2 regions of the Priestia sp. FW507-14D1A genome follow, and region 2 is predicted to be linked to the other one. Evidence: a T-box and tRNA genes for the amino acid it is inferred to sense, from the RefSeq annotation. Region 2 holds a T-box; the other holds one or more tRNA genes.

Region 1 (12,075 bases), on a different contig from region 2:
CTGCTTCGTTAAACACAAATAAGCCAAGTAAACGCTCATGCGGATCCGTATGAAATCCAGTTAAATAAAATACGTTTTCGGTTGACGAAATAAAGGCCGTTTCTACATTCTTTTCTTCCAGCCACGATACAACTTTTTCTAAACGTGCTTCCATTAAAAAAACCCCTTTCATTGTGCAATATTACTATTATAACATAGTTATTTAGCAATATTGTACAATGAATAGAGGTTAAGACAAAGCCGCGTGAAGAGTAGTAAGCTGCTCTTTAACCGCTTTTCGCTGAATACTTACTTTCATCAGCCAGCCATTTTCTCCGTATCTATAAATAAATTCGTACGTACCTTTAGAAAAATATTCTTTTACCAGCATGTCCCGGTTTTCAACAAATCCCGGATCGCCAATAAAATAGGTACCTTCTTCAAGCGGAAGCTCATGAACTTTTTTTTCTAGCTGCTTCTCTTCGTCTTCGTCCTCATCTATCACAATGTGCAGACCGCATTCGTCACGCACAACATCAAATTCACCGTTTTGTTCAAGCTCGAGCACCGGCACCACTTGTCCATTTACCGTTAGAAGCTGCTTCGTTCCTTCAAGGACCTGGGACCAGTGATCATCGTATAAAGTAGAAGAATAAAAAATATAACCCTGAGATTTATATAATAAAAGCAGCTGTTCAAAATGATTTTTTACTTGTTCTTTATCAAACAGAATAACAAAATGCTTTCGATAGAAAAAACTTGTAAAAGGCAGAATAGACGATTGATTAAGCTCTTTAATTATTTCAGCACTATCTTTACCTGAAATAATAGCTCCGGTCAATTCCCCCGCGCCATAAGGTTTCCAATGACTTAACGCCGTTTCTGGAATCAGCACAAGGTTCGAAGATGACACATATATACTCATTCGCTTCACTCCTTTTTTCTACATTTAGACCTATATTTGATTCTCCCCAAATAGAGACTTTCCTCTTATTCCATTCTTAAAAGACAGAACTTTTCCCCTAACTATGATAGATTATAACAAAGATTCTTGAAAAAAATAACCTTTATTTCCTCTTTCTTCTATTTGTACACTTCTCTCATTTTAGCTGTCTTCGCAGATTTACTAGTGAACGTACTTGCTAATCTAATTCCTTAGTGGTAATTTTATTATGTCGTTTTATAATTTTTTGCATAATTGGTTTCAAACAAAAAAGTATTAATATTTTTGAATGCGATGGTGAGACATTTGGAAGAACGTACAGAACGTAAACAACATAAAAGAAAAAAGCAAAGAAAAAAGAAACGCTTTAGAAAGCTACTTCTTTTCTTTCTCATTCTTGTAATCGCCGCTGGTGCGTATGTGTATTATCAATACCAACAAGGGTTAGCAGAAGCAGACGGAGCTTTTGGGAAAGATGGACAATTTGATTTTAATGGTGCAAGTGCCAATTTAGATAGCATGAATGTACTGCTTCTTGGAATTGACTCTCGAGGTGAAGAACATTCGCGTGCCGATACAATCATGATTGCTCATTATGACAAAGACAGCAATCAGCCTAAAATTATTTCTTTGATGCGTGATTCATATGTGGATATTCCTGGACATGGCAAAAACAAATTAAATTCAGCCTATGCATTTGGCGGGCCTGAATTAATGCGTAAGACAATTAAAGAAAATTTCGGCGTAGATGTAAACTATTATGCCGTTGTTGATTTTAAAGGTTTTTCTAAAGTTGCCGATACGATTGCCCCTGAGGGAATTACGGTTACCGTGCCGCACGAAATGTCATCAGGAATTGGCATGACGCTAAAACCTGGAAAACAAACTCTTCACGGAGATAAATTACTAGGATACGTGCGATTCCGACATGATAGCCAAAGTGATTTCGGGCGCGTGAAGCGTCAACAAGAAGTAATAGGTAAATTAATGGATGAAGCTCTTCAAGTAAAGACGCTGGCGAAAGCTCCTAAGCTATGGGGCGTCATTGATCCATATGTGGATACAAATATTCCGCCAAAAACATTTATCGTGATAGGAAAAGATTTCTTAGTTGGGAATCAGCCAGATTTAAAATCTCTTCGTTTACCGGTCGAAGGTTCCTATTCAAATGAACGAGTATCCGGTATTGGTGCTGTTTTAAGCATCGACCTTGAAGAAAACAAACAAGCGTTACAGTCATTTTTAAATTAGGAAAAGGTGTCCATTAGCGGACACCTTTTTTTATACTATTCAAAAAAACTTCTGTTTTTCCTCCCTATCCTTCAAAAAATTTTCAGCTTCGACAAAAAATGAAGTCATTTTCCAGGAAACAGCTATTTCTTTGAAGTTCTATTTTTGCTGTTACAGGCGTATATGAAAAGAGAAGGACTTCTTTTTTATATTTTTGATTCAAGGAGATGAACGTATGAAATTATATGGTTTTCAATCTGAAGAAGAGCGTTCCTTTCTTCATTCTACCTATAAAGTAAACCCATTGCTTTCTCATACTGGAGATGTCAAAATCAGCTTTTTATCTTTTCAAGAAAATGATTATACCCCCCGTCAAGAAGCTACGATTCCACAGCTTCTACTAGTCGTTCACGGGGAAGGCTGGGTAGCTGGCGATAACGGACTGAAAATTTATATCAAACAAGGTGAATCCGCATTTTGGAGAGCGGGGGAATCATTTGAAGTCGGGAGTCTAACGGCTATGACAGGATTACTAATTGAAGGATTAGATATCGCTCCTCAAAAGCTGCTTACTTCTTTTTCACGAACAAATGTAAATTAAAAGCCGCGTTAACGCGGCTTTTTTTATTACCTTAGTAATTGAGCGTAGCTTTCAGCACTATCTTGAATGACTTTTTCGCTCAGCTCACCGCCTGCTCCTTGAAATAGAAATGGTGTTTGGAACTTCATACCTGTTAAATTTGCCGTAGCTTGAAACGGAAGAAGCAGATGATTCATTGGGTAGCGGTTGTATCCCCCTTCTTGATAAGCTTCCGCAGGTCCTCCTGTCGAAGTAGCTACGACAAACTCTTTTCCCTGAAGTTTAGTACCTTTGCTTCCATAAGCCCATCCGTATGTTAAGACAACATCTTGCCACTCTTTTAAGAGTGCTGGTGAGCTGTACCAGTAAAATGGAAATTGAAAAACAATACGATCGAATTGAACAGCTAACTCCTGCTCTTTTTCTACATCAATTTTAAAATCGGGATAGTTTGCGTATAAATCATGAACGTACACATTCTCTTCTTTTTTTACTCGCTCTGCCCACGCTTTATTAATGCGAGAAGATGCTAAGTTTGGATGCGCTAAAATAACCAGTGTTTTCATTTTGATACTCTCCTTCTGATGTCTGTGCTTGCTTTGTTCTTTTCTATTTTTTACGCTTGCCTCTCACGGCTCATTCAGTCATTCTTTCCTTTTACTTCAGGAAATCCGAGTTAGTTTACACTTATAAACTACCAGTATTATCATTTTGCTTCAACAAAATTGACTTTGCTTTTATCACCTTTAATTTTTTTATGTACCCAAAACGGCAGATAAAGGACAAGAAAGCTAAGAATCATAATTCCTTCAATCCATACTAAATACCAAGGATGAGGTCCAAGAACATCCAGCAAGGAAGCGTGCTCTGGCTTTTTCATCATGTATAAATAATTCGCCCCGAGTAAACGATTCATGACATAGATAAAACCTCCGTACAGATTAACAACTACTACGCTTACCCATAAAGAACGAAACGTTGGCTCATATTTGCAGACAGCAATTAGCATACAGCAAGCAAGTACCACACCGCCATGCGATACATAAAACTGCACATAGCAAAACTGGGCATACGCATAGCCGCCAAGGTCTGGGGTAATCATCGCTTGAACAGAGCTGCTGATTCCGGCGAAGTACACAAAATAAAAAAGAAACCTGCTTTTGGTTATCAGCATAACAGCAGCCAGCAGCACGACTATATCACTGAGCTGAAGAGGCAAGGAAGTTTCAGCAGACCACCGATGACATCCGATTTCCCAAGCCTGGTAGGATGTTTCTGAAGCAATTAGAATAAGTGAAAGCAAAATAAACACAAACCTCTTTTTTCGCAGCTGCTTTCGACACAAAAAAATAAATGCTCCTATGATCACGATAATAGCTAAAGTTACAAGGTGTTCAACTGAAAAAAGCTGAAAGGAATGTTGTACAGGATGACACCTAAAAAATGAATTCATAAAAGCACCTTCCTTCCATCAGAAAACAAATTTGGTACCTTTAGCTTGTTCATAAGACCTCATTTTCATTAATGCTTCTCTCGCATTAAAAAGAGATTGAGACATAACGAAATCACGTCAATCTAAAGATGGACCAATGGTGTAAATGATCGAATATGAATCAACTGCTACAAACAACTAAACTAAAAAGATCCGAACGATTCATCATTCGGATCTTCTTTCAACTAACATACTGTTGTCCTAGCTTTTTTCTTCGTTTTCACTCTTTAATTAATCCTTTTTTCACTAAGAATTGATGAGCAACTTCTTCAGCCGTTTTTCCTTTCGCATTTACTTGATAGTTCATTTCACGCATTTCGTCATCACTGATTTTACCGCCCAGTTGATTTAAGATTTTTTTCAGTTCAGGGTGCTCTTTTAGCGTATCTTCACGAAGCACAGGCGCTCCTTGATACGGAGGGAAGAACTGCTGATCGTCTTTTAAGACTTTTAAACCAAACTGTTTGATTTCAGGGTCCGTTGCGTAAGCATCAAGCATGTTAATATCGCCTTTTTCTACAGCGCGATAGCGAAGCTTCGGCTCCATCGTTTTAATATTCGGGAAGGTAAGACCATATTCTTTTTGAATGCCTACATAGCCGTCTTCACGATCTTTAAACTCAAGCGTAAATCCTGCTTTTACTTTATCTGTTGCATTTGCCAAATCTGAAACAGTCGTTAGATTGTTTTCTTTGGCAAATTCTTTTGTCACGGTCAATGTGTACGTATTATTAAACTTCATTGGATCTAAATAGACAAGGCCGAATTTCTTTTGAAATCCTTCTTTTGCCTGCTTGTACACCTCTGTTTCATCTTTGCTGTCCGGCTGTTCCTTTAGATGCGTCACAATGGCTGTACCCGTATATTCAGGGTACAAATCAATTTCCTTGTTACGCAGAGCCTCAAATACAAATACCGTTTTCCCAAGCGACGAACGAAGATTTACTTTCATATCGGTTTGATCTTCAATTAATTCTTTGTACATATTAATTAAAATATCTTGTTCTGCACCAATTTTCCCTCCGATAACAAGGTCTGGTTTTGTTGCGCTCATCGCTGCAAACGGAGAAACAAGAATGAGTATTAATACGAGGATCATAATAAACGAGCGTTTTTTGGACCCTTTTTTAGCTGAGTGTTCAATCGTTCGCAGAATTCCATCAAAAATAAGCGCTAATAATGCTGCTGGAATGGCTCCTAATAAAATCAAACTATTATCGCTTCGGTCAATACCAAGCAAAATTAAGCTTCCGAGTCCGCCCGCTCCGATAAGAGCCACGATTGTTGCTGTACCAATAATGAGTACCATCGCTGTGCGAATTCCGGCCATAATGACAGGAAGCGCTAGAGGAAGTTCTACTTTAATTAATCGTCTCCATGAGTTCATCCCCATGGCTTTGGATGCTTCAATTAAAGATGGGTCCACTTCTTTAATTCCGGTATATGTATTTCGTACAATAGGAAGAAGCGAATATAAAAACAGTGCAATAACCGCGGGAAAGGTTCCAATTCCGACAAGAGGAATCAGTAATCCTAATAAAGCGAGTGAAGGAATGGTTTGCAGTACGGCTGTTACACCAATGATCGGTTCAGCAATGCGGTCATGCCTCGTTAAGTACAGTCCGAGCGGCACTGAAATTAATACGGCGATAACAAGAGCCAGTACTGAAATTTGAATGTGTTCAAGAAGAGCTTGAAACAGTGCATCTCCTCGTTGATCTAATAATGTGCTTAGTGCATTCATTACAGCGTTCCTCCTTCTTTCGTTTTATCAGAAAGAAACGCTAATAGAGTTTTGCGCGTTACAACGCCAATACGTTTGCTCCCTTTTTTCACGGCTATTGCTTCATGGTCGTAAAGGGCGTCCATTGCCTGCTGAACAGTAGCGGTTGAAGCTAGCTCTTCAGTAGGTTCTACGTCTGGCTGTTCACTTTCTTTGACAAACATATCCAATGTCTCAAATAAAGTATTTCCTTGATTCCCAATAAATGTTTTTACAAATTCATTTTTAGGCTTTTGAATGAATTCCTCAGGGGTTCCAACTTGAACAATTTCCCCATCTTTCATTAGGCAGATACGATCTCCAAGCGTCATGGCTTCGCTCATATCGTGCGTAACAAACACAAATGTTTTTTTGATTTTTTCTTTTAAGCTAATAACATCTTGCTGAAGCTGTTCGCGGCTTAACGGATCGAGGGCACTAAAGGGTTCGTCCATTAAAATAACGGGGGGATCAGCTGCGAGGGCACGTGCTACACCTACACGTTGCTGCTGGCCACCTGAGAGCTCAGACGGCTTTCGGTTTCGATACTGCTTCGGGTCTAGTCCTACCAAGGTAAGCAGTTCATCAATACGCGTTTTGATTTTGTTTTTCTTCCAATGCTTCATCTCGGGTACAATGGCTATATTTTCAGCAATGGTCATATGAGGAAAAAGAGCAATCTGCTGCAGGACATAGCCAATGTTCCAGCGCAGCTCATGTATGTTGTGGTCCGATACGAGCTTATCTTTTATGTATAGTTCTCCTTCGGTAATATCATGGAGACGGTTAATCATTTTTAAGGTGGTTGTTTTCCCACATCCACTCGGACCAATTAAAACGAAAAACTCTCCTTCTTTAATTTCTAGATTAATATTTTTCACGGCGGTCGTACCGTCTGGATATTGCTTTGACACATTCTTAAACGTAATCAAATTATCGTTCACACTCCCTGTTGAAATTTAAGCCCTAGTTTCGTGTACCCAATACTTAGAGGCAATAAACATTCTTTTAAGAATATTTCTAAATATGATTCATAAGACATAGTGGGAAAGATACACATATTTTCTCACAGCCTCCTAGTAAGGCTATCAAACTGTTAAAGTTTTCACAAGGCAGGAAAGAATAATTTGGAGAATAATTTTAAAGCCGACACAAATAAAAAAACCTTCTTTCAACAAGAAAGAAGGTTTTTTAGTATGCTAGCGACAGGGATCGAACCTGCGACCTCTTGCTTACCATGCAAGTGCTCTACCTACTGAGCTACACCAGCGTCTTGGAAAATTATATCACGTTTAAATTCATTTAGGAAGCGCTTTTTTAATTTTTTTTATTGATATATTCTCTAATTTGCGTCTTCTGAAATTCTCACTTTCTACAAAGTTCCATATTTTATGTTAGAACTCCTTACATAAATTGTGTGAATTTTCTTTTTTTATATTACCCTTAGTAAAAGAGCTTACAAAAGAAGGGAAGAAAATAGATGGAACAACAACCAACCATGACAAAATCAAAAACGGCAACTCCCTACCCAAGAGACTGCACGTTCAGCCTGGAAGATTGGACGACGCTCGCTAAGTATTGGTACCCCGTCGCACGCTGCAGTGATGTAACAGAGAAACCAACGTCCGTAAAACTGCTAGATGTAAATCTAGTTCTATACCGTACCACACGCAAAGTAGTAGCAGCTCGTGATTTATGCGTTCACCGAGGCACCCCGCTTAGCATGGGCTGGGTGGAAGATGATGAAATTGTCTGTCCTTACCACGGCTTCCGCTATGCAACGGACGGCGCATGCACGTCGATTCCAGCTCACCCTGATGCCAACATTTCTCCCCGCTTGTGTATGGCCGTCTATCCAGTTATTGAACGATTTGGATTAGTGTGGACTTCCCTGACAGGAGAACAAGATAACCTGCCTTACTTCGATGCGTGGGAGGATCCTGATTTTCAGCAGATTGTTTGTCCGAGCTTTGATATCATGGGTTCGGCCGGTCGTCAAATGGAAGGCTTTTTAGACGTAGCTCATTTTGCCTGGGTTCACACGGACACATTTGGTGATCGAAACAACGCCTTTGTGCCTAAATATAAAGTAAGCGATACAGATTATGGGCTTCATGTAGAATATACAAGCACCGTGAGCAATTATTCCAAAGAACAGCAGCATTTAAATCCACCTGATTTTAAATGGCTTCGCGTCTTTGATGTTTATCCGCCGTTTACAGCTACGCTAAAAGTATACTTCCCAGAAGGCGCAGAGCTGTGGATTATGAATGCAGTCTCTCCTATTTCAGCCCGCGAAACACGTTTATTCGCACCAATCGCTCGAAACTTTGACAAAGATTCTCCCGTTGAAGGTGTGTATGACTTTAACCTTCGGGTCTTTGACGAAGACCGTGAAATGGTTGAAAACCAAAAACCTGAGGACTTGCCTTTAGACCTGCAGATGGAAGCGCATATTATGGCTGATCAAACGTCCATCGGCTACCGGAAATTATTAAAGAAAATGGGCTTAAGCTTTAGATATACAAGCTAAAGAAATCCCCGCTGTCTCAGCGGGGATTTCTTTTTCATTTAGCAAACTGCTCGCGTCCTGCTTTTTCCTTTACCACTTCATCTTCACTTGCCGGCATTGCGCGTTTCATAAACAATGAAAGAATTAAGGCAACCACCACTAGTACTACTGAGACGGCAAACGCATCGTTAATCCCTTGTACCATTGCCTGCATCCCAATCTGTTCTTTCATTTGAGCTGCCCCGGCTGCGGTTGCATTCGCTGCTCCCGCTCCGCTCATTGCATCTTGAGCGAGCTCTTTTGCATGCGTAGCTGTACGGTTTGACATCACCGTTACTAAAAGAGCCGAACCAATAGCTCCCGATACTTGTTGAAGCGTGTTATTCATCGCAGTACCATGAGGATTAAAGCGCTGCGGCAGCTGATTTAATCCGTTTGTCATAACCGGCATCATCACCATAGACATTCCGAACATGCGAAGCGTGTAAAGCGTAATAAGCGTTGTATACGTCGTATCAAGCTCTAAGTTACTGAAGAAATACGTCGTAACGGCTGTAATCGTTAGACCCGTTACAGCTAGTGCACGCGCTCCGAATTTATCAAATAATTTCCCGGTTATCGGTGACATCACGCCCATTAGCAGCGCACCTGGAAGCATTAGTAATCCTGAATGAAGCGGAGAAATGCCTCGTACCGTTTGAACATAAATTGGCATTAGCAGCATGGCTGAGAATAATGCCATTGTGATCACCATTGAAATCGTTGATGATAAAGCAAACATTGGATATTTAAAAATGCGGAATTCAAGCATAGGTGTTTTAAGCTTGAACTGACGCGTAATAAATAAAATCAGAGCCACAGCTCCTACGATAATCGTGCCGTACACTTCCACAGAATCCCAGCCTTTATCCCCTGCTGAGCTAAATCCGTATAGAAGTCCTCCAAATCCAATTGTAGATAACAAAAGAGATAAAAAATCCAAATTGATTTCCACTTTTTCTTTTTTGTCTTTTAATAGAAAGAAAGCCCCTATTAATACAATTGCAGCGATTGGCGTAACAAGGTGGAACAGCATTCTCCATTCATAGTGTTCAATTAGCCACCCTGATAAGGTAGGGCCAATTGCCGGAGCAAAAATCATAACTAAACCGAAAATCCCCATCGCAGCTCCGCGTTTTTCTAACGGAAAACTTGTGAGCAATACGTTCATTAAAAGCGGCATCATAATGGCTGCGCCTGATGCTTGGATAATACGAGCGGTTAACAAGACCGAAAATACGGGCGAAGCACCGGCAAGTATTGTTCCTGCTGTAAATAAAGTCATCGCCGTTAAAAATAAGCCTCTGACAGAATAGCGCTGAATTAAAAAAGCGGTAGTTGGAATCATAATACCATTCACTAACATATAACCAGTAGAAAGCCACTGGACAGTTGACGTTGTCACATCTAAGTCTTTCATAATAGACGGAAGCGCCACATTTAATAACGTTTCATTCAACAATGAGATAAAAGCGCCAATTAACAAAATAGCAATTATGCCATAAGGCGGCTTTTCCATTTGATTTATCGATTGACTCATTATTGTACCTCCTTATACTATAAGTTCATTTTTTTAGACATATGTTCTACATAGAGTATATTATACTGTGAGTTCAATTTATGCAAGCGAAAAATCTTGCGTTCATGTCCTTTATTTTATCGACTTTTTCAGTTCTATAATCCTTTTATATCAATATATTGTCGTGATATCGTCCATTTTTTGAAAAGAACATTTGTGTAAACGTTTTAAATCATGTATCATAAAGTTGGACCATGAGTCTAATTTTACATTCAGGTGATAATAATGAATAACCGAAAAGAGCAAGTTGTAAAAAATGCACACCATCTCTTCGTTGAAAAAGGATTTCAAGCTACATCTATTCAAGACATCATTGATTATAGCGGCATTTCGAAAGGAACATTCTACAACTATTTTTCTTCAAAAAATGAATTATTAATCGCTGTTTTTACCTGGCTTCATACAACAATTGAACAAGAGCGGAATCAGCTGCTGGTTGGTAAAAGCCTGACCGATGTAGATGTATTTGTTAAACAGATTGATGCACAGATGAAAAACCATCATAAACATAAATTTTTCACATTACTTGAAGAAGTATTTGTTTCCAATGATCCCGATTTAAAAGCATACATAAAAAGAACCCAGTTTGTTGAAGTAAACTGGTTTTACAAGCGGTTCATTGATTTATTTGGACAAGAAAAGAAACCGTACCTGCTAGATTGTGCAATTATGTTTCTTGGCATGCTTCATCGCAACTTTCACTATAATTTTATGGTTAACGGCACAAATACTGACCCACATGAGATCATAAGCTACAGTGTCAAGCGCCTGCTTCCTCTTGTAGACGAAGTAGCAAATTCAAGAGACATTTTGCTCGATCCGCAAACGATTAAAGAATGGCTTCCATCTTGCCCCAATACTAAAAATCAAATAGAACAGGACATTTCCGCAGCACTTATCGATTTAAAAAAACAGGTTCACAAACAATTTACGGATGAATTCGAACGTCAAAAATGCACAGAGCTTATTAGTTTTATTGAAGAAGAGCTGTTTAAACAATCAAATCCCCGCAAGTTTGTTGTTGATAGTGCCCTTCAATCGTTAAAGCAGCTGTCTGTCGACGAAAGTAAGACAACGCTAGAGGATTTACAGACGATGATTGATCAGTATGTGAGTGAACTTCATTAAAAAGAGGTTAAGACGTAACTAAATCATTCCAATTTAAAGTCGAATAAATGGGATACATGAGCTGAATCGCTTGAGAAATCGCAGTTAATTTCCGTGCAAGACTTCGCTTTCTGCGGGCGGCCGGTAAGCCTCCTCGTCGCGTACGCTCCTGTGGGCTCTCACCTGTGCCGCTTTTCCTGCAAGAGTCTTCGCCTTGCCCTCCCATCAACCGCTAGAAGCGACTAAATAGATGAAACCTACATTTACCCTGCCAATGAAAAAATCCGAATGCGTTTGATTCTCCCTCAAGAATCAAACGCATTCGGATCTTCCTTCAACTAAATAACTTTTGTCCCGACCTTTTTATTCACAAAGTGGAAACTCAAGTGAAAAGCACGTTTCTTTTCCTTTTACGCTAGACACACTCACTTTTCCCTTCATATAATGAATAATGCTGAAAGATACCATCGTTCCAAGTCCCGTACCTTTTTCTTTTGTTGTAAAATACGGTTCACCTAGCCGGTTGATTTGTTCTTGCGTCATGCCGCAGCCCGTATCAATAATATCCACAATAACAGCTCCGCCTTCTTTTCCTACTTTAATAGTTAACGTGCCTCCGTCTTGCATCGCTTCAATACTATTTTTAAATAAATTGATTAAACACTGCTGAAGCTTTCTTCTTTCTCCCATTACGAAGCACTTCACTTCTTCATCAAATGTAAAATCAATCGCGACTCCATTCATATTAGCAAGAGGAGTCATAATATGGGTGACGTGATGAATCTCTTCTGAAATATTCATTTTTTCATTTCGTTCTGGTGCAGAATTGGCAAACAGCAAGTAATCATCAAT
Region 2 (12,075 bases):
TTTTAGGTGAAACATTAAACAAACAGGTCTATATAGGTACAGCGTTTGTAATAGCAGGGGTTATATTTATTAACTTGAAAAAGCAAATAGAGAAAAACACAAATAACTCTACTCTTACATCATCTAAAAATTTTTCTGCTAAGTAGCTGTTCTAAAAAAGGAGTGTTTTAATCATGTTAACAAAAAATCATACTCAAAGTTTAGTGGAGTTATTAAACGATAAAATAGTACCTGCTCTATATGAGATAAGAAAATATCAGGGCCCAAATGGAGAGGTCAAAAGAAATTACGAAAAAGCTAGAGAGCTCTTATTAAAAGTAGTTGCTGAAACTGAAACAATATATAACTCTTTAAATTTACCTGAAGTGTGGAATGCATTAAAAAATGACGTATGTGATTGGATTGAAAGAGGACTCGATCAAGCTCCTTATTTTGATCAAACTTTAATTGCTTATAGCCCGCCTGCAAACGGGGAGGCGACGTTCTTTTTAGGACCGATTGTAACGCCTAATGGCCCTACAAAAAGAGGCTTTTATTTAGAAGCCTTTATCGCTGTTCGCGATGAACCTGAAATCATGAAATCCATCGAAGCAGACCTTCCTCATCCTAAAAATGGATGTGAATCTTTAAAGCTGTTGGCTGGTACTCAAGGATTTATGGAAGGGAAGTGTATTGTGTTTTTCCCTGAGAATGTAAAAACAAAAGAAAAGGTAACAAGTCAAAACTTCGCGATATTTTTCTTTAATAAATTTCACAGCATATACAATGAGGATACATTAAAAAGAGCGTCTTCTATCTTTCCTGATTTCAACTTTAAATCTCATACTATGAATAGAGAAGACACTTATCAGGCAAGGGTAATCTGGGGATATTTGCATGATTATTACCATCACTGCGGAAATAAACCTTTTGACCAACATATACAGGCGAAAATGAATTTTTTTGCAGGCATACTAGAAGAAGTTAAAGTAGATTGCCAGACGGTGCTGACTCTTCATAAAAAAAAATATCCTTTTTGGGAAGAGATAACGGAATTTGTTCTCTTTGAACGACTTTTAAGATACCCTAGTCAGCATAATGCACCTCGAAACTTTGATTCTGGAACAGGTTTTTTTCTTTTTAGCTGGCTAGTTGCAAACGGGCGTTCAATATCCCGAAAAGGAGACCATGCTTACTTAGATTTACACATATGCTTAAAAGAACTGGATCTTTTAGTAAAAGAAATTGAAGAACTTGAAACGATTCAAAGTGACCTTGACTATAAAGAAGAAGCTGAACATTATGTTCGAAAATACTTATTACCTAGTGAGAACGATGATAAATTTATTATCCCGGACAATTACTTTATTAATCAGCAAAATAAAAAGATTGAAGTTCCATACTTACTATTCAATGACCATAATCTTTAAGGAGAAGGTGCACTAGTGACTGCTTTGCATTTAAGTAAAATAGGAAACAAAATGACTAATAAAGTAGGCGTTCGCGCTATTATGCATGACATCCAAGAAGTGCTCAATTCCAATCTCAATCAATATATGAATTTAAGCGCTGGCAACCCCGCCATCCTCCCTCAAGTTTATGAAATGTGGGAAGAAGCTTTAAGAGATATTGTGAACGACAAACAATTAAAAAATTTGATTAGCCAATATGGTTCTAGTTACGGTACGCATGAATTAATTGATTGCATAAGAGAATACTTCTTTACGAATTATCGTATTAAACTGGACAGAGAACAAGTCTTGATCACGTCGGGAAGTCAAAATCTCTTTTTTTTAGCTTTAAATTCGTTTTGCGGTACAAGTAAAGAAGGAAGAGTAAAAAAAGCATTAATACCTATGCTGCCAGATTACGCTGGGTATAGTGGAGTCGCGCTCGAGGAAGGTGTAATAGAAGGAATTCCTCCTATCCTTTCAAAGCTTGATCGTCATACGTTTCGCTATGAATTTAACAAACAAGCATTTAAAGATAAAATAGCTCAGGACCCAGACATCGGAGCTGTTGTATTATCAAGACCTAATAACCCAAGCGGCAACATCCTTTCTGAAGAAGCCGTACAGCTTATATCCCAAGTTTGCAAGGACTATCACATTCCATTGCTAATTGATTCAGCTTACGCACCGCCTTTTCCTGCTATTAATTTTATTGAAATGGATCCAATCATACAGGATAATATCATTCACTGCATGAGTCTTTCTAAAGCCGGATTGCCTGGAGAGAGAATAGGAATTGCTATAGGAAAAAGTGAGTTCATAAAAGTAATGGAAGCATTTCAATCAAATATTTTGATTCACTCTTCTAGGTTAGGTCAGCGAATGGTGGCTAGCACCTTAAAGAGCGGGCAGTTAGCCGGAATTTCAGCTGACTATATAAGAACTCATTATAAACAAAAACATGACTATTTAAAAAATCTTTTAACTACACGTATGCCGGATAATATTCCTTGGTATTTGCACAAAGCGGAAGGTTCGTTATTTGGCTGGCTTTGGTTAGAAGGTTTGCCTTTCAGTGATAGCGATCTATACAATAGATTAAAAGCAGAAAACTTGATTGTAGTACCAGGCGGCTCATTCTTTCACGGCAGCCAATCTTCTTCTCACAACCGGGAGTGCATTCGTATAAGTCTTACTGCTACAGATGAGGAGTTAAAGAAAGGAATTGATATTCTTTCTTCAGTAGTTAAGGAAATATACAGTTCAAACTTTATATTTTAAACAGAAAAAATAGAATTTCTTTAAGATTTAGAAGTGCAACTCATACGTAATCATAAAGGATTCTTTATAAGCTAAAGATTGTTTAAAGAAGACAATAACATCCAATTTCTTTTGGAATTGGATAATTTTTTGCAATGAAAGACTCCTATATTTCTGCTAGCATATGAACCACGTCAAGAAATAGCAAGGAGGCTTTTTATTTTTATGATAAAGAAACTAGTAATCGCTATAGCGATGCTTATCCCAAGTTTTGGTGCAGGTTACTCAGCATTTGCTGCAGCGCCCGCTCATGAACAGCACGTTCAAGTAAATAAAAATGATAAAGAATTATTAGCTCGTCTCGTATCAGCCGAAGCCAAAGGAGAGCCTTATGCAGGCAAAGTAGCCGTGGCGACAGTTGTATTAAATAGAGTCGACAGCAGCAAATTCCCGGACACTGTAAAAGGCGTTATTTATCAAAAAGGTCAGTATAGTCCGGTCAGCAACGGTCAAATTAATAACCCTGCAGACAAAGATTCAAAAAAAGCTGTAGAAGAAGCAATTAACTTCCAAGGTCAAGGAAAAGGTTCATTATTCTTCTTTAATCCTGATAAAACGGGAGATCAATGGCTGCGCCAAAAACAAGAAACAATTAAAATAGGAAATCATGTATTTGCAAAATAATAAAAAAGCTAATGGCTAGCTGCGCGCTGCTATTAGCTTTTTTAGTTATGTACATAAAATAAACAGTAGAACAACCTTTAAAATTAGAATTTTATGGTAAAATATAAAAAGTTATTTGTAATTAAAAATATGAGGTGATAACGTGAAAGAGAATATGATGTTTGCTTGGATAGCTTCATGGTTAGCTCTTGCTGGTCAGCTCGTTTTTTTATGGGAGTAGCGCTTTTTACAGGGGATTGGCGCTACATGATGTGGAGTTTTATGATAAGTATAATTGTAGGTATACCTAGTATCATTGGCACCTATAAACGAAATCAGCAGCTAAAAGCTTACAAGAAATAAGGAATATCGTATTGAAACGAGTTATGAAAGACTTAGAGAAATCCTCCAAGTCTTTTTTTGTTTGGGTATAAAAAGATATGAACCGTACTCCGTTCTTCTAAAAAAAGTGCTTTTTACATAGTTTATCAATACAGAAAATTTGATAAACATGCGGAGGAGTAAACATGCAGAAACAGCCTAATTTTTTGTTGATTATCGTGGACGAGGAGCGGTTTCCACCCTTATATGAAAGTAAAGAACTAAAAAAGTGGCGAAAAAAACATTTAAAAGCACATGAATTTTTAAAACAGCATGGAATGGAATTTACCCGTCACTACGTCGGCTCTACAGCTTGTTCACCAAGTCGAGCTACATTGTTTACAGGGCAGTATCCTTCCTTGCATGGAGTTACGCAAACGCAAGGTATCGCAAAGAAGTCACAAGATCCTGATATGTTTTGGCTGCAGCCTAATACCGTCCCGACGATGGGAGATTATTTTAAGCAGGCTGGGTATCAAACCTTTTATAAAGGAAAATGGCACATTTCCGATGAGAACATCTTAATTCCAGGAACACATAATGTTTTTTCCAGCTACCAGATGCAAACAGGAATACCGGATCCGGAAAAAGAATGCCTCTATCAACGCGCTAATAAGCTTGAAAAGTTTGGTTTTTCAGGGTGGATTGGTCCAGAACCGGAAGGGAGAAACCCGCACAATTCTGGTTCATCTGCGGCCGTTGGAGTGAGCGGACGAGACGAAATATATGCAGAGGAAATCATAGAGCTTTTTCAACGATTAGAACATCAAGCGACTGAGCAGCCTTGGCTCATGGTAGCTTCGTTTGTGAACCCGCATGACATTGCGCTGTTTGGAGCGATTACCAAACACCTTCCTATGTTTCAGTTTTCTATTGATGAGACGATTCCGAACATCGATCCGCCGCCTACCATTAGAGAATCTTTACAAACAAAGCCTAGTGCTCAAAGCAGCTATAAATACATCTATCCAAAAGCGCTGCAGCCAACGCCAAATTCTAGCTTCTACCGGCGCTTGTATTATCAGCTGCAAAAAAATGTTGATACACAAATTTTAAAAATTCTTCGGACCATGGAACAATCTTCGTTCTATGAAAATACAATTATTATTTTTACGTCTGATCACGGTGATTTGCTCGGAGCTCACGGGGGACTACATCAAAAATGGTACAACATGTATGAAGAATCTATTCACGTTCCGCTTCTCATTCACAACAAATGTTTGTTTACCAATTATCAACGTACAGACCTGATGACTAGTCACGTTGACTTGATCCCGACAATGCTTAGTTTAGCTAATATCGATGCTTCCGCTGTTCAAAAGCAATTACAAAAAAGTCATACGGAAGTACATCCATTTGTTGGGCGAGACCTGTCAGGTATACTTCGAGGAGAATCGTCTCTTGAGCAAGAGCAAACACCGATTTTCTTCATGACGGATGATGACCCGACAAAAGGACTTCACCAAACAAATTTTTTAGGAGAAAGCTACCCGTCAGTTGTTCAGCCTAATCACATTCAAGCGGTCATTGTCGAGTTTTCGTCAGCGGCAGGAAAGGAAATTTGGAAATACGCTCGCTATCATGATAATCCGCAATTTTGGTCAGCAGCTGACGAAAAAGATGAATTCATTCACGGAGAGCAATATGAAGATTACCCTGTAAGTTTTACTACCCTTAAAACAACCCGTGTTCCTGATCAAATTGAAATGTACAATTTGACCAAGGATCCGTTAGAAACAGTAAATCTGGCTCACCCGTATTTTTCGACAAATGAAACAAGGAAAATTCAGCGGCAGCTTGATGTTATTCTTAAAGAACAAGTTAGGAAAAAACGGATTTTTCCGCAAAGTGGAAGCATGCATAATGAGCTTTTGTCTAAAGATAGATAAAAAATAGTTTCTATGGATTCAAGTTAAATATTTGTGTGAGCAGAAAAAGGTGTATTTAATATTTTAGTATATAAATTAAAAACTTGATGATACTTGTGTTAGGTTACTTGTTCTGGTTTGGGGTAGTATTGGTTTCACTTCATTAATTCTGCTTAGATAAAACAAATAAGGACTTATAGCATCTTTCTTTTTCGCCTTTATTGCTGTGAAAATAGAGGTAAAAATAAGAATGGAATGTAGTCGTTAATAGTATAATAAAAAACTTTTTCAGTCCGTGTATTCTTAAGTAACTTTTCAAAAATTCAAGCATAAAGTAATTCTATACCATTTGAAAAATAAAAATTACTTCTTGACTTTTGTTAAATTTATACACTATAATCGCTTTTAACAACTAATAAACAGTATTTGGCAATGAAAAGGACACGAATTAGATGCTGTTTTCTTCGCAGAGAATAGGGCCACTGGCTGAGAGCCCTTAAGAAATCATCTAATTTACCACCTTAGAGCTATTGCAGGGAACGTGCATAACTGAAACTGCAATCGGTAAAACCGTTATCTTTTTAAGCGTAAAATACGTATGGGTATTTTACGGAATTAGGGTGGTACCACGGCCGCATTCGTCCCTTCACTAGGGATGAGTGCGGTTTTTTTGTAGAAAAAAGAATATACAAGCAATGAAAAGGACATGAATCATTTTTGAATTTTCTTTACAGAGAGTAGGGTCACTGGCTGAGAACCCTTAGAAAACGAAATGAATTTACCACCTTGGAGCTGCGGCGGGGAATGTGTATACACTGAAACCGCACCCGGTAAAACCGTTATCTTTTTAAGCGTAAAATACGTATAAGTATTTTACGAAATTAGGGTGGTACCACGGCCGCATTCGTCCCTTTACTAGGGATGAATGCGGTTTTTTTTGTTGAATAAAAACATATTGGAGGAATGAACATGTCAAAACAAATGGAAGCAGAAAAGCGAAATCATCAAAAGTTAGGTCAAGAACTGGAGCTGTTTATGTCAATGGAAGAAGCTCCTGGTATGCCGTTTTTCTTAACTAACGGAATGATTGTTCGAAATGAGTTAGAAAATTACTGGAAACAAAAGCATTATAAAGCAGGCTATCAAGAAATAAAAACACCCATCATGATGAAACAGGAGCTCTGGGAACAATCAGGGCACTGGGAGCACTATCATGAGAATATATATTTTTCAAATGTTGACAAACAAAACTATGCGATTAAACCGATGAATTGTCCGGGAGCCATTTTATTGTTTAACAGCAAGCGAAGAAGCTACCGAGAACTTCCGATTCGATACGCAGAGCTTGGATTAGTTCATCGTCACGAGCTTTCTGGGTCTTTAAACGGCTTGCTAAGAGTCCGTTCATTCACACAGGACGACGCTCATTTATTCGTAAAGCTCAGTCAGATCCAAGCTGAAATTAGCCGCATTCTAGCGTTTATCCATGACTTTTACTCACATTTTGGCTTCGATTACAAAGTGGAGCTATCCACACGACCTGAAAAATTCATGGGAGATATTGAAACATGGAACCAAGCAGAAAAGGCGCTTCAATCTGTGTTAAGTGAAAAAGGCTTAGACTATCAGGTAAATGAAGGAGACGGAGCTTTTTATGGGCCGAAAATCGATTTTCATATTTTAGATTCCTTAGGTCGCAGCTGGCAGTGCGGAACAGTTCAGCTTGATTTCTTAATGCCGGAGAAGTTTGACTGTATGTATATTGGAGAAGACAATAAACCGCATCGTCCCGTAATGATTCACCGCGCTATATACGGTTCCGTTGAACGATTTATGGCCATCTTGATTGAACATTACGAAGGTCAATTTCCTCTTTGGCTGGCTCCTGTTCAATTTAAGCTTTTGCCTATTGCACCGCCGCACGTGGAATATGCATATAAAGTGAAACACGAGTTGGAGTTAAAAGGGTATCGTGTTGAAGTAGATGATCGCATTGAAAAAACAGGGCTGAAAATTCGAGAAGCAGAAATGCTAAAAGTTCCTTATATGGCTGTGATAGGAGATAAAGAAGTGGAAAATGAATCGCTTGCTATGCGAAAGCACGGGAAGAAAAATATAGGAACAGTAAGTGTGGAAGAGGCAGCTGTACACTTGAATAAAGAAAAGAATTCAAACAGAGTGTATTGAAGCTATTTACCTTACTAAATAGAAAAATCCGATTTTTTAAGTCGGATAGTGATTCCCTTCATTTTGTCTCACACCAAAATGAAGGGAATATTGAACTAGAAGGGTATAAGATAATATATATCAGCAGTATAACTTTTGCCTTAGACAAACGCCGGTATTTTATAAAAAAATTTATCTTATTCCATTCGAATCGTTTGTACGGGATGAAGCTGAATCCTCACCTGATGGTTTGTTCATGTTTTGCTGCTCTCGCTTCTTTTTAGAAGGAGAGTAAAAAAGAAATTTAAACATAAAGTATACTCCTAATGCTAGTAAAATACAGCCAATAAGTAAGTTAATCATCTTTCTCCGCCCTTCATACACTTCAGTTTTCATCATTATAACACCCGGTAAGATAAAACATTCATCGTTCTGTAAATAATCTCTATGTCAGGAATTTATATCTGAAGATAGTTAGTAAAAAAATATCTAAAAATATCTAAAAAAAATTTTTAGAATATTATTTTTATTCAAACTTATTATACGTACGCACAATGATAATCTCTTTATTTAGTTTATAAATCCAAAACAGAGCAATACTAAGAAATCGCTTACAAAAACTCTTGAAATATATATAATGATATTAGTATACTAATAGACAAGTTAGTAATTATTTCTATATAATTACTTCTGTATCTGAAGTGAAAACGCGCAGCCCAATGGGAAAAGAAGTTATTTTCAAGTTTTAATGGATGAGTGGCAACAGAGAGGAGAGAGTGCAATGGGAAAACTATTTAAAAAGAAGTCAATCGAGCAATTATTAGAACAAAGTCAAAACAAATCTCTAGTCAAAACATTAGGAGCATTCGATTTGACTCTTCTTGGTATTGGAGCCGTAATCGGAACGGGGGTTTTGGTATTAACAGGCTTAGTAGCTGCTAACGATGCTGGACCAGCCGTTATTTTTTCTTTTATATTGGCTTCTATTGTATGCGGTTTTGCAGCGCTGTGCTATGCAGAATTTGCTTCAACTATACCTGTATCTGGTAGCGTTTACACCTATACATATGCAACCATCGGCGAAGTGGTAGCACACTTAATGGGCTGGACGTTGCTTTCGGTCTACTTGTTAACAATGTCAGCAGTAGCAAACGGCTGGTCTTCTTATTTTAACAACTTTTTAGAAGGATTTGGTTTTTCACTGCCAAAAGAATTGATTACAATCCCTGCAAATGGAGGTCTAGTAAACCTTCCTGCTATTTGTATTACGCTTCTTATTACATGGCTGCTTTCAAGAGGAACAAAAGAAAGTAAAAAAGTGAACAACTTTATGGTGCTTGTTAAATTGTTTATTATCCTTCTTTTTATTATTGTAGGAGCTTTTTATGTAAAACCGTCTAATTGGACACCTTTTATGCCTTATGGAATTGAAGGTGTTGTGACAGGGGGTGCGGCCGTATTTTTTGCTTTCTTAGGTTTTGATGCCTTATCTACATCAGCAGAAGAAGTAAAGAATCCGCAGCGTAATTTGCCCATTGGAATTATTAGTTCACTCGTGATCTGCACGATTATTTATGTAGCAGTATGCCTTGTTATGACAGGGGTTGTTTCTTATAAGGAACTGAACGTTCCAGAAGCAATGGCCTATGTTCTTCATTCAGTAGGACAAAATGCAGTGGCAGGAATTATTGCTGCAGGAGCTGTCATTGGAATCATGGCTGTTATTTTCGCCTACATTTATGCAGCAACACGCATTTTATTCTCAATGAGCCGCGACGGCTTGCTGCCAAAAGCATTTGCTAAAACAAATGAGAAAACAGGAGTTCCGACTCTTTCCACTTGGCTAGTAGGGATTATCGGAGCGTTAATTTCAGGGTTTATTGATCTAAAAGAACTTGCGAATTTAGCAAATATCGGTGCTCTTTTAACTTTCGGCATGGTGGGCGTCAGCATTATCATCTTACGTAAAACGCATCCAACTTTAAAACGCGGATTTACAATGCCGTTTGTCCCGATTTTACCAATTTTATCTGTATTATCTTGTTTATTTTTAATGATTAATCTTCCTAAAACAACATGGCTGTATTTTAGCATATGGATTGTGCTTGGTATATTTGTGTATATAGGTTATTCTCGTAAACACAGTCGATTAACAAGTAAAGAAATGAAAAAAGCGAGCTAGCAAAAAAAGAGCCTTTCATCCAAGAAAGGCTCTTTTTTTGCTTTTTGTTCAGTTGTTAGACAGTCAGGACGATTGTTCACTATGTTTTTTGCGTGTTTCCACAATAAAAAGACAAGTGCTAATAACAAAAGCCGTTCCTATAAAAATGGCGCCAACCCAAGGAAGTGAAGTAAGTCCCATATGGTTAATAATTACGCCTCCGAAAAAGGCGCCAAAAGCATTTCCTAAGTTAGCAAATGAGTGATTCGAAGTAGAAGCTAAAGCAGGTGCTTCCTGTGCTAAGTTCATAATTTTCACTTGAATACCAGGCATTACAGCAAATGCTGCTGCTCCCCAGAAAAACAGCGTGATAATAGCTGCTGTTGGGCTTTTAACGGTAAACGTAAAAATAGTCAGCACAATACAAAGAAAAGCAAATATACCTACAACCGAAGGCATTAACTTCCAGTCTGCTAGCTTCCCTCCAACAACATTTCCGAGCGTAACGCCGCATCCATATAATACAAGTATCCACGTAACACTATGTTCACTTACTCCTGTAACGTCTTCAAGAAGCGGTGTAATGTACGTAAATACAGTAAATAAACTGCCGCATCCTATCGCGCTTAAAAGAAGCATCACAAGAAGTTTTGGTTGAGTAAAAGCAGCAAACTGCTGTTTTAGACCCGTTAATTTGTCTTGACCAAGCTTTGGGATAAACAGAATAATACCGATAAATGCAATAATCCCCATGATCGTAATAGCCCCAAACGAAGCTCTCCAGCCTAAGTGTTGGCCAATGAATGTTCCCACAGGAACGCCAATGATATTTGCAATGGTTAAACCTGCCATCATCGTTGCGACAGCACTTGCACGTTTATGAGGTTTTACGAGCCGTGAAGCAATAACAGCGCCTACTCCAAAGAAAGTACCGTGACATAATGCCGTAACTAAACGAGCTCCCATTAAAATTCCATAGCTGGGTGCAATAATAGCAATTGCATTTCCGAGAATAAATAAAAGCATAAGTAAACAAAGCAGAAGCTTTTGAGGAAGTCGATGAGTAAAAATGGTTAAAATTGGCGCGCCGATTGCTACTCCTAAAGCATAGCTTGTAATTAGCTGTCCAGCAGTCGAAATGCTAACATGAAGGTCTTCCGCAACGTTAGGCAGTATCCCCATAATAACAAATTCCGTCATTCCAATAGCAAAAGCTCCAAGAGTCAATGAGATGAGAGCAATTGGAAAGGAATCTTTCTTACTGACCTGCTTATTAGCATGCATTGTATTCATGTGTGATCACCCTTTCTGTGTATAAAATTTATATCTCCTTGAAAAGAAGTCAATTACTAATAATACTTAAGTGAGGGGGCTTTGACAACCAAAAAAGCTGATGTAAGCGGTATCTTTCGAGATTTCTATTTATCTTTATCATATATGAAGACAGTCAGACATAAATTTATTGACAGAATAAAGTTTAGTCCTATAAACTATTTTTAAAGTCGAATAGTTTATACCTATAAACTAAATGAGCAAAGGAGGGAAAGAAGTGACAAAAAGCAAGTTATATCAAGCTGTAGAACTTTTTGAAGAAGTGCTGTTTGTAGGAACAGAAGTAATTCATAGAGAGCTCAGCCATAACCTCTTTGAACATGTCTCTAGGCAGCAGTTTGATTTGTTAAATAGTTTAATGATTAAAGGTCCATCTTCACCTGGCAGTCTTGCTGTCTTGCAAGGTGTTCATAAAAGTGCTATTTCGAATCGAATCAAAAAGCTGCTCGAAAAAGGGCTTGTGGAGTGGGACACTAATGAACTAGAGAGCGATAAACGTTCTAAGCTTATTAAGATTACGGCTGAAGGAGAAAAAGTAATAAATGACGGAAATGCCGCGTGTTTTAGTATCATTGAAAATTTGTTTGATGATGTAGAAGAAGAAAAAATAGATACATTTATCGAAATTCTTACAATGGCAAAAGAAAAGTTAACTACAAAAGGGGAAAGCAAAGAATGAAATTTATCGTAAAATTTAAGTGGGTGATTGCTGCCTTTATTTTAGCTTTAACAGTTATATTGATGCTAACGTCACCAAATTTAACAAAGCTCGCAAGTGAAAAAGGACAGTCTCAGCTTCCCGACGATGCCGTTT

Evidence for each region. The T-box of region 2 lies ahead of thrS (threonine--tRNA ligase). A T-box ahead of a tRNA ligase gene usually reads a tRNA of that ligase, here a tRNA-Thr.
Region 1: it encodes a tRNA-Thr, which carries the amino acid that the T-box ahead of thrS (threonine--tRNA ligase) is inferred to sense. The anticodon was not compared.

Annotation. Positions count from the first base shown of each region.
Region 1 is NZ_JBYSWQ010000001.1:605,460-617,534, forward strand. It holds gene AC3WJG_RS03605 (M24 family metallopeptidase) at 1-154, opposite strand, end outside; gene AC3WJG_RS03610 (hypothetical protein) at 230-904, opposite strand; gene AC3WJG_RS03615 (LCP family protein) at 1,217-2,173, shown strand; gene AC3WJG_RS03620 (hypothetical protein) at 2,388-2,753, shown strand; gene AC3WJG_RS03625 (NAD(P)H-dependent oxidoreductase) at 2,780-3,298, opposite strand; gene AC3WJG_RS03630 (YwaF family protein) at 3,439-4,185, opposite strand; gene AC3WJG_RS03635 (ABC transporter permease/substrate-binding protein) at 4,445-5,968, opposite strand; gene AC3WJG_RS03640 (ABC transporter ATP-binding protein) at 5,968-6,918, opposite strand; tRNA gene AC3WJG_RS03645 (tRNA-Thr) at 7,184-7,256, opposite strand; gene AC3WJG_RS03650 (Rieske 2Fe-2S domain-containing protein) at 7,467-8,519, shown strand; gene AC3WJG_RS03655 (DHA2 family efflux MFS transporter permease subunit) at 8,554-10,077, opposite strand; gene AC3WJG_RS03660 (TetR/AcrR family transcriptional regulator) at 10,342-11,244, shown strand; gene AC3WJG_RS03665 (hypothetical protein) at 11,252-11,449, opposite strand; gene AC3WJG_RS03670 (ATP-binding protein) at 11,587-12,075, opposite strand, start outside.
Region 2 is NZ_JBYSWQ010000003.1:21,581-33,655, forward strand. It holds gene AC3WJG_RS13665 (DMT family transporter) at 1-146, shown strand, start outside; gene AC3WJG_RS13670 (DUF6421 family protein) at 174-1,409, shown strand; gene AC3WJG_RS13675 (valine--pyruvate transaminase) at 1,425-2,711, shown strand; gene AC3WJG_RS13680 (cell wall hydrolase) at 2,916-3,374, shown strand; gene AC3WJG_RS13685 (sulfatase family protein) at 3,881-5,623, shown strand; T-box leader at 6,026-6,251, shown strand; T-box leader at 6,289-6,517, shown strand; gene thrS (threonine--tRNA ligase) at 6,572-7,789, shown strand; gene AC3WJG_RS13695 (hypothetical protein) at 7,961-8,167, opposite strand; gene AC3WJG_RS13700 (amino acid permease) at 8,550-9,950, shown strand; gene AC3WJG_RS13705 (MFS transporter) at 10,014-11,222, opposite strand; gene AC3WJG_RS13710 (MarR family winged helix-turn-helix transcriptional regulator) at 11,479-11,940, shown strand; gene AC3WJG_RS13715 (MMPL family transporter) at 11,937-12,075, shown strand, end outside.